3 regions of the Pseudofrankia sp. EUN1h genome follow, and region 2 is predicted to be linked to each of the others. Evidence: riboswitches for the same ligand, from Rfam matches in the RefSeq annotation. Region 2 holds a riboswitch; each other region holds the start of a gene.
The links. Region 2 has a riboswitch for cyclic di-AMP ahead of BCD49_RS06800 (transglycosylase family protein). Riboswitches for the same ligand answer to the same signal wherever they lie in the genome.
Positions count from the first base shown of each region.

Region 1 (3,267 bases), on a different contig from region 2:
AGGTGGTGGCGGTCGAGCCCGAAGACCAGCTGCGCGGACTCGCCAGCCAGGCCGCGGCGGACGCCCCCGTGCCGGTGCGCGTGATCGCCGGCCAGGCGGGTGCGCTTCCCGGGTGCGACGGAGAGTTCGATGCCGTGGTGGTCTCGCTGGTGCTCTGCTCGGTCCCCGACCCAACCAGTGCGCTGGCCGAGGTCCGCCGGGTGCTTCGGCCGGGTGGGCAGTTGCGGTTCTACGAACACGTGCGGTCCGAGCATCGACTGCGAGGGCTGGCCGAAGATCTCATCACGCCGCTGTGGGCGAAGGGCGGTGGTGGCTGCCACCCGAACCGCCGGACGGCCGAGGCCATTCGCGCCGCCGGCTTCGCCGTCGAGGAGATCGCCCGGTTCACCTTCCGACCCCTGCGGTTCCTTCCGTCGACCGCCCACATCCTCGGCCGCGCCCAGCGGCCACTCGACGACACAGCCGCAGGCCACCAGGCGCAGTAGACCGGGTACGAGGCCGGATGACCGCATCGTGAGGACCGATCGCCGACGCGTCCTTGCTCGGATGCCGCCGCGGGTGCCCGCGGGCCGGACGGTGGGACCGGCCCACGGGCACCCGTCTGGTCCTACCGCACCCTGCCGACGTAGTAGGACGAGGTCCAGATGGCCTCGAGCTTGACCACGTCACCGCTCTTCGGCGCGACCCAGATCTTTCCGTCGCCGGCGTAGATGCCCTCGTGGTAGATCGACCCCGGCTCGCCGAAGAAGATCAGATCCCCTGGCTGTTCGGAGCCGCGCGAGATCCGGGTCGTCGCCGCGAACTGCTGGTCGGTGGTGCGGGGCAGCGTGATGCCGAGCTGCTTGTAGACGTACTGCACCAGCCCCGAGCAGTCGAAGTCGTACGGCCCCTCCGCCCCGTACACATATGGCTTGCCGGCCTGTAGTGATGCCAGGTACACCGCCTTCTCCCCGATCGTCGTCGCGCCGGTGGGCGCGTCGGCGATGGTCTCGCCCGCGGGCCCGCGGGCGGCGGCCGGGGCGGCGGTCGCGGGCGGCGCGGGGCGGACGCGGACGACCGCGGCGTCGGAGGTCGCGGCGTCCAGCTCCGGGCCGCCCGCGAATGTCGCCCTGATCTGGGTGGTCGTCAGGACCCGCGCCGCGTAGCTGGCGTAGCCGCCCGCGTCCGTGCGTAGTGCTTTGAACGTCGTCCAGCCGGTCGGGAACAGTGCCTGGACGAGGATGTCCTGGTCCGCGAGGGCACCGCCGCCTCGGGTGGTGAGCCGGAAGCCGACCTCGACCGGCTCGTCGGCGTTCACCGTGACGTCGGGGACGGCCGGCGTCAGCGAGACCGCCGTGCGCACGTGGAGAGAGACCGGCAGGGCCGACCCGGAGGTGGAGGCCGCAGCGGGAGTCGTCTCGGTGCCCAAGGCCGCGCCCAGGGAGTTCGCGGTGATCCTGTGCGCTCCGGTGTCCGTGTCCGCTGCGCCGGGGCCGAGAGAGCCAGCCAGTGCCACCCCGGACACGGCCACGGTGCCCGTGGTGATCACCGCGAAGGTGGCGCGGCTCGAAGTCCGAGCCAGCAGCGTCCCCGAGCGGGCGCGGGCGCGGTGACGACCGCGCCGGGCCGTGGCGGGACTCCGTTCGGACGTTTGTGGTTCGCGTGCCTGCACGTGAAACCTTTCCCAGACGCCTGCGAGGTGAGCTGTCGGGTTCGGGCTGGGAGCCCGGCCGGCCGTGTCGAACACGCCCGGCTTCACCCCAAGGGCGCCGCCGGAGGGATGCGGCGCCCGGTGGAACGTGGTTCCCCCGCTCCTGCCCCGGCTGCGTCGGAGGGGTATCGCCGGACCGGGGGCAGGACTCGGCGTTCGGTCCGACGGCGATAGCGGGCACAGCCTAACAACTACACGCCATAGTAGGTCGCGTGGGGTGGATGGCACCGGCCGCGGCCATCGGAACTGCTCGGACCACAAACCCCCGCAGCCGACAGCCGCCGGACGTCGGTCCGAGGTCCCTTGGTGTTTTCGTGAGCGCTTCCCCCGATGGCGGCCGATCCGCCCGGTCGACGGCCGCCGAGCCGTGACACCATCGCAACGTCCGGAGACGCGCTCCGGCACACTCCGCATGGGCGGGCGGGTGATGGAGGCGGAATGGAGCTGTTCGGCGACCTCGAGGCCGAGGTGATGGACCGGATGTGGGCACGCGTGGAAGCCGCCACCGTGCGCGACATCCTGGAGGAGCTGCAGCAGGCCCGTCCCCTCGCCTACACCACGGTCATGACCGTGATGGATCGGCTCTTCCAGAAGGGCTGGCTCACCCGGGAGCGGGTCGGCCGCGGGTACGTCTATGCCACGACGCTKACGCGCAGCGAATACACCGCCCGGCAGCTGAACGAGGTGCTGTCCGGCACCGACAACCCGGGGATGGCGCTGCTGCACTTCGTCCGGTCGATGGACGCCGCCGAGGCCGAGGCGCTGGGCGACGCGCTGCGCTGGCGGGCCCAGGAGAAGGGCACCGGCTGACGTGGCGGCCCCGCTGCTGACCGGCTACATCCTGATCATGCTGTTCCTCGCGCCGCGGCTGCTGCGCGCCGCCGGCTGGACCCGCAGGGCGCCGAGGCTGGGCATCGGCGTCTGGATCGCCGCGTGCCTGTCCGCGGTCGCCGCGGTCTGCCTCGCCGGCGCCCTGCTGGTCGTGCCACTGCTGACCGTCGGCCACGCGATCATCTCGCTGGTCATGGCGTGCGGCATCTCGCTGCACCACATCTCCCGCACCGCTGTGTCGCTGGCCATGGACGCAGCTGGAATCGGTGTCCTGGCGGTCATCGCGGCGCGCATCATGTACGCGACGGCGGCCGTCGCATGGCCGCAGCGGCGGTTGCGGCGCCGGCACGCCGCCGCGTTGCGGATGGTCGGCCGTCGCCACCCCGCCCGCGGCGACATCCTCGTCGTCGAACACCCCGTCCCGGCTGTCTACTGCCTGCCCGCGCGGCGCCGCCTCGTCGTCGTCTCCGAGGGCGCCCTCTCGCTGCTGGACCCGCCGTTGCTGGACGCCGTGATCGCCCACGAGCACGCCCACCTGCGTGGCCACCATTACCTGATCACCACCGTCACGGCGGTACTGGCCCGCGCTTTCCCCCGACTGCCGCTGTTCACCGTCGCTGACGACGAGGTACGCCGCCTGGTCGAGATGGCCGCCGACGACAGCGCCGCCCGCCGCACCACCCCACGTACCGTCGCCTGCGCCCTGTTGGACCTGGTCGCCGGCCAGGTACCTGCGCCCGCGCTCG
Region 1 is NZ_MBLN01000092.1:21,917-25,183, forward strand. Features, by position in the region: gene BCD49_RS35210 (class I SAM-dependent methyltransferase) at 1-485, shown strand, start outside; gene BCD49_RS45545 (C40 family peptidase) at 608-1,342, opposite strand; gene BCD49_RS45550 (hypothetical protein) at 1,335-1,592, shown strand; cyclic di-AMP (ydaO/yuaA leader) riboswitch at 1,654-1,820, opposite strand; gene BCD49_RS35220 (BlaI/MecI/CopY family transcriptional regulator) at 2,129-2,500, shown strand; gene BCD49_RS35225 (M56 family metallopeptidase) at 2,502-3,267, shown strand, end outside.
Region 1: linked by a shared signal. The riboswitch ahead of BCD49_RS45545 (C40 family peptidase) and the one ahead of BCD49_RS06800 (transglycosylase family protein) in region 2 are both predicted to bind cyclic di-AMP.

Region 2 (3,267 bases):
TCGCCGTAGGCCGGGCCGATGCCGCGGCCGGTCGTGCCGATCCGGGCCTTGCCGAGGTAACGCTCGGTCACCCGGTCGAGGGCCCGGTGGTGCGGCATGATCAGATGGGCGTTCGCGCTGATCATCAGCCTGGAGGTGTCGATGCCGCGGGCGCGCAGACCGGCCATCTCCGCGAGCAGCACCCCCGGGTCGATCACCACACCATTCCCGATCACCGGGATGCAGTCCGCACGCAGGATCCCGCTGGGGATCAGGTGCAGGGCGTACTTCTCGTCGCCGATGACCACCGTATGRCCGGCATTGTTGCCGCCCTGGTAGCGCACGACGTAGTCGACGGCGCCGCCCAGAAGGTCGGTCGCCTTTCCCTTACCCTCGTCGCCCCACTGGGCTCCGATCAGGACAAGCGCAGGCACGGGGTGAGACTGTACCTAAGAACGAAGCCCCGCCTACCCCACCGATTGGCTGAGTGACGGCTCGGTGCCTGACTGTGCCTTCGACCCCGTGAGCCGATGATCAGTCGGCCTGGGTGAGCTGGCCAGGGGCGGTCGGGTCGCTGTCGAACAGGAACTTCCCGATCCGCTCGACCTCGGCGGTCTCGCCGATCGCGGCGGCGGCCTGCCCGAGGGCGGCCAGGGCGCGCAGGAATCCCTGGTTCGGTTCGTGCGACCAGGGGACCGGTCCGTGCCCGCGCCAGCCCGAGCGGCGCAGCGCGTCGAGGCCGCGGTGGTAGCCGGTGCGCGCGTAGGCGTACGCCTCGACTGGGCGCCCGCCGCCGAGGGCCTCCTCGGCCAACGCAGCCCACGCCGCGCTGGAGGTGGGGAACCGGGCGGCCACGCGGCTTGCGGCCTCACCCGCGGCGAGCGCCGCCGATGCGGGGTCGACCGGCAGCAGGGTGGCTGGTGGTCCGCCCATGAGATCGGGCCGTCCGGACGGAGTCGTCATGCCCCAACCGTAGACGGCGCGGCCCCCCGGCCACGGACCGGCCCGCGCGCGGCGTCCGAGCCGTGCGTCAGCCCTGGACGGTCGCCTTCCAGAGGTTCTCGCCGACGACGCCGGGCTCGCCGTCGCTGACCCCGGTCAGGTACGAGTAGAGCGCGGCGACGCCCTGCGACTGCGGGCCGAACTTGCCGTCGACGGTGAGCGAGAAGCTCTGGTCGCGCATCTGCTGCTGCCAGACGTAGGCGTCGGCGCGCACCTTGCCGCCGTCGGCCGTGGAGATCGTGCCGTGGAAGCCCGACTGCTGGACCTCGGAGCGGGCCCGGTCGAGCGTCATCGGAGGCTCGGCTGGCTGGACCGCCTGTTGGACCGAGCCGCTGGACGCGGACGACGAGACGCCGCCGACCGGCCCGTTGTTGGTCAGGCCAAGCTTCTTGGAGCAGGCCGGCCAGGGGGACCAGCCGCGGGAGTTGTAAAGCCGGTATGCCGCTTCGTCCTGAACGGCCGGGGCCGCCTCGCTCGGCAGGCCGGAGTAGCCGAGGCCCTGCCAGGTGCGCTTGTCGAACTGGTAGGCGCCGTAGAAGCCGTTGCCGGTGTTGATCGAGTAATTGCCGCCGGACTCGCACTGACGCAACCGGGCGAAGTCGTCCGGGGTGGCGGCGCCGGCCGGTATCGCGGTGACCGCGAGGCCGCTGCCCACGAGCGCCGTGACCGCGCCGGTGGTACGCAGCAGGCGGGCGGTCGACGACGGGCCCTGCGGGGCACGGTGCCGGCCTCCCGTCCTGGAGGCGGACCGGGCGTCACCGGACTGCTCAGACGGCATGTCGATCCCTTCCCTGCGCCTGCGGGGTGAGCTGTCGGGTTCGGGCTGGGAATGCCCGGCCGGTGTCACCTCGCGCGTCGCCCGCGGCGTCGCGCCCAGCTGACCGGCTTCACCCCGAGGACGTGACTGTCGTCCCGTCCGGAAGTGGGTCCCCCGCTCCTGCCCGAGCGGATCGTGCCCCGCGGCAGCGGGGCCATCTCCACACGCGGGTGGGGGCAGGACTCGGCGTCCGCCCGCGCGACTCACCCAGGTCGGATGAGTAGCACCGGACTGTAGCGAGTCGTCATCCTTCGCCGCAAACCGGGGTCACCCCAACGAAAGGGACGACCCCGGTTCGCGACTGTTCCGGCGGTGGCGCCAGCCACTCGCTGACGCCGCCCGACCGGCACGCCGGCCGGCGGCCACGCGATCATGATGAGGCTCGCGCGGCCTTCGACTCTGTGGCCGGCGCGACGGCACGGCGGCGAGGCAGCGACCGTCGTCGCCGCCAGATCCCCTCGCCCCACCGACCAACCGGCGGGCCAAGGCCGCACGCCTCCGACTGGCGGCCGGAGACGGGGTGGGAAAGGGGTCCCGTCGCCAGCGTGGGCAGCGGTCGGTGGGGGCCGATCGCGGCGAGGTTCCAGTGGCGGCGGGTCGACTGACCTCGCGGGGCCGGCCCGGGAGGGAGGATCCGGGCGGGTGGCCCAGGCCGAGGCTCCTGCCCGGGATCGGTGTCAGCCGATCCCCGGGAGTTCCGTCAACGACGGGCAATGGCAAAGCCCCGCGTGACGGGAGGCCTCGGCGAGAAGGTCAGCCGGGCGGTGACGCCTGACGGCTCAGGCGAAGGTGGCGGCCCAGGTCCTCTGGCCGACGACGCCGTCGACGGCCAGGCCCTTGGCCCGCTGCAGCGCGCGGGCGGCCTCGGCCGAACGCGGCCCGTAGTGCCCGTCGGCGGCGAGGGAATAGCCGATCTTGTTCATCTGGGCCTGCCAGGACTGGACGTCGGCGCGGTACTGGCCGGCCAGTGCCGTCGTGAAGGGCAGGTGCGCCGTGGTCGAGGAGATCGGCTGGGCCACGAGAGGCGCTCTGGGGGCCGACCGGGAGGCCTGGCCGGCGCCGGCGGAGCTCGCGCCCGGGGCGAGCTGGTCCGGACCCATCCCGCGGCCGCATTCCGGCCACTGGCCAAAGCCGGAGCGCTGCGCCAGCCGCAGCGCCGCCTCGTCCTGAACCGCCGGTGGCGCGGCACTCGGCAGCCCCGAATATCCGAGGCTCTGCCACGTCCTCACGGAGAACTGGTACGCGCCGTAGTATCCGTTGCCGGTATTGATGGAATAGTTTCCGCCCGACTCGCACTGGCGCAGTTCTGCCCAGGTGGAAGAGGCGTTCGCGGGTGTCGCGACGGCGAGTGTGCCGCCCACGGCCGCGGCGATGACGGGAACTGCCGCGAGGGACTTGCGTAGCCGGCGTGCCGGGGACGTGACGGCTCGCCGGGGTTCCCGGGAATTCCGGGGAGAAACCTGGCGGAT
Region 2 is NZ_MBLN01000025.1:66,753-70,019, reverse strand. Features, by position in the region: gene BCD49_RS06810 (adenylosuccinate synthase) at 1-413, opposite strand, end outside; gene BCD49_RS06805 (DUF3151 domain-containing protein) at 514-942, opposite strand; gene BCD49_RS06800 (transglycosylase family protein) at 1,010-1,759, opposite strand; cyclic di-AMP (ydaO/yuaA leader) riboswitch at 1,761-1,939, opposite strand; gene BCD49_RS06795 (transglycosylase family protein) at 2,578-3,267, opposite strand.

Region 3 (3,267 bases), on a different contig from region 2:
GCGGAAACGTCCTGCCCGGGTCGGGCACGCGCGTACCGCGGCGCGGCCTTCAGGACCGGCGCATCCCCTGAAAGCAAGACGCTAGTCGATGACCATGCGCCTGAGCGCGGCGAGGGCGGACGAGGGGCGGGCCTGGCCGCCGACGGAAACGGAACATGAAGAACCCCGGTCCAGGCGGACCGGGGTCGAGTCGTCCGGCGGACGGCGGCGCGGCCAGGCCCGGAGCGCCTGCCGCACCTTCGTCACATGACCCGGCCGACGAGGTACGTCGAGCTGTAGATCGGGCGCAGGGAAACCACACCACCGGTCTGCGGAGCGGCCCACATGTAGCCGTTACCGGCGTAGATGCCGACGTGGTAGATGTTGCCCGGGCTGCCGTAGAAGATCAGGTCGCCGGGCTGCTTGCCCGACTGGGCGACGTGCGACGTGGCCCAGTACTGCGCCTCGGCGGTCCGCGGCAGGTTGCGGCCCAGCTGCTTGAAGACGTACTGGACGAGGCCGGAGCAGTCGAACGAGTACGGGCCCTCGGAGCCGTAGACGTACGGCTTGCCCTTCTGCAGCGAGGCGAGGTAGACGGCCTTCTCGCCGATGGAGCTGCCCGGGATGACGGACGGGACGCCCGTGTCGAGGTAGTCCGAGGCCCTGCGCTGCTGGATCGTGATCGTGGTCGCGCCGGCCACCGAGGGCCGCAGCGAGCTGCCGCCGTCGAACACGGCGGTGAGCGTGGTGGTCGACAGCAGCCGGGCGGTGATGCTCGCCTGGCCCTGGTCGTCGGTGGTGAGAGTGGTGGTGGCCTGCCACTTCGGCCCGTCCACCACGACGATCTTCACCTTCTGGCGGGCCAGCGGCGAGCCGTCGAGCGCCTCCGTCGCCTTGACGGTCAGTACGACCGGGGCGTTGGGCTGGACGGTGGTGTGGTCCGCGGTGAGCGCCAGGTTCGTGAAGACCGGGCCGGAGTCGGCCAGCGCCCCGGCGAGACCGCCGGAGCCGGAACCTCCGGCCAGGGCGCTGCCCAGGCCGCCGGAGCCGCCCTCGCCGTCCCCGCCCCCGAGCGCCGCGCCCAGGGCACTCGCCTCGTAGGTGGTGCTGTTGCTCTGCGGGTTCGTGTCGACCGTCGAGGGCGAATCCTGGGACGGGACCGTCGCGGCGAACGCGGCGGTGGACACGGCGAGCGTGCCGGTCGTGAACGCGGCGATCGTGCTGACCCGGCGGGGCTGGTTGCCGTTGCGCCGGCGGGCCCCGCTGGGAGCGCCGTCCGTGCGATGCCGACCGCGCACCAGCTCGTCCCAGTCGTCCGGGAGCCAGGCCATGCCACGACGGGACAACGCGCGTCCTTCCCTGACGCCTGCGAGGTCAGCTGTCGGGTTCGGGCAGGGTTCACGCTGCCCGGCCGCCTTGCGGCCGCTTCACCCCGAGGGCGCGGCCGAATGTCGGCGTTGCCCGGTGGACGTTGGGTCCCCCGCTCCTGCCCCGGCGTGTCGGAGGGGACGTCAGACCAGGGGCAGGACTCGGCGTTTGGCCTGGCGGTTTGTTGCCTTAGGTGAAGAATGTTGCACCGCTGACCATAGTCGATCCCCCAGCGGGGCCTCCAACCACCATAAACACAACAATTGGACACCCGGCCGCGCGTTTCGATGAGATGTCCACCTCGTTCCGGTCTGTTCTGCACATGCYCCCTGGCCAGGAGTAACCGGRGTCGGCACGGCGCGAAGACCGGCGACTCCACGCCAGCGCGGGCGCAGTGGTTGATGTCTCGTTGCGTCGACTGAGAGAAATCGACCATCAGGCGACGCCCAGCCCAGGGCCGCCGGGACTTTAGTCCCGATGCGCGCTAGAGACCAAAGTCCCTAGCGGGCGAGCGGGGCGAAACAGACGTGCGCCGCCGCGACATCGCCACACCCCGCGATCACCCCGTGGGGGCAGGCTCTTCCCCACACGCCCTACACCAAAGAGCCGCCGCCCGACGAAGATCACCAAGCCGGGGTCGGCGCGTCAACAGCGTTGACTATCTTGTCTACCGGTGCGACCGGCCGCCGCGACCGCGGCATCACGATCAGCCCGACACCGGCGGACAGGCAGCGGACGACCGACGCGGACGGCGGACAGGCCGGCGAAGAACGAAGGAGGCGCGGCGGGGGCGGCGCCGTCAGCCGGATGGGCGCGGCGTGACGGCGGCGGACGGCCCGACGGACGCGGACGAGGCCGGCGGGGGCAGCGCCGTCCCGGCCGGCGGGGATCCGCCCGCCGCGCTCGTGGACGCGGTGGGCGCCACGGCCGCGGAGGTGGTCGCTGGCGGCGTGGGCGGGCCCCCAGGGGGCGACGCGGCCGACGGGACGCCCGTGGGCGGCGGCACGGCCGCGGGAGCGACACCGAGCGGCGCGGCCGGGGAACCCTGGGCGGGTGGGGCGACCGGCGCGGGTGGGGCGACCGGCGTGGGGATGGCGTGGCCGTACACGACGAGGTTGTCCAGATAGTGGTGCGTGTGCTCGTCGAAGCCGCCGTCGCAGGTGATGATCCGGATCTCCGGGCGGGTGACCGGGCCGTAGACCCGCTGCGTCGGGAACGTCGCCTTGGACACGGTCTCCGCCCGGTCGACGACGAACGTGACGCTCGCCCCGGAACCGCCGACGACGGTCATCTGGTCCCCCGGCAGCAGACTGCGCAGCCGGTAGAAGACGGCCGGCCCCTTCTTCGAGTCGTAGTGGCCGACGAGCACCGCCGGGCCCACCGCGCCCGGGGCGACTCCCGGGTCGTACCAGCCCACATCGCCCCACTGGGTCGGCACGTCGATGGCACCCTGCGGGGTCAGCCCGAGGCCGACGACGGGCGCGTCCACCGCGATCGCCGGGATCCGCAGCCGCACCGGGTCGGCCACCACCGGCGGCGCAACCATCGGCACCGGACTCGCCGTGGCCGGCGGCGGCCCGGAGACCGTCGCGCCGCTCGTCGCGACGACCGGGGCCGGCAGCACCCGGCCCGCCGCCGGCGCCTCGACAGCCGACAACTCGGGCGCGGCCAGCCGGTACCCGCTGAGAACCACCAGCGCCAGCCCGGCCATCACCAGCGGCCAGGTCAGCCTGGCCCTGCGCCCGGAACGGCCCGAAGGCCCCGCCGGCGGCCCGGTGGCCGGCGCGGCGGTGGGCCCCGCGAACGGCGCGGCGGGCGAGGAGCCGCCACGGCGGCCGGCACGAACGGTTGGCCTGGGCCCGGCCGGGCCCAGGCGGGCGGGCTCGGCCGGGCCCTCGAGCGACTCCAGCCCGTCCGCGC
Region 3 is NZ_MBLN01000049.1:109,338-112,604, forward strand. Features, by position in the region: gene BCD49_RS15315 (C40 family peptidase) at 243-1,325, opposite strand; cyclic di-AMP (ydaO/yuaA leader) riboswitch at 1,329-1,524, opposite strand; gene BCD49_RS15320 (class F sortase) at 2,147-3,267, opposite strand, start outside.
Region 3: linked by a shared signal. The riboswitch ahead of BCD49_RS15315 (C40 family peptidase) and the one ahead of BCD49_RS06800 (transglycosylase family protein) in region 2 are both predicted to bind cyclic di-AMP.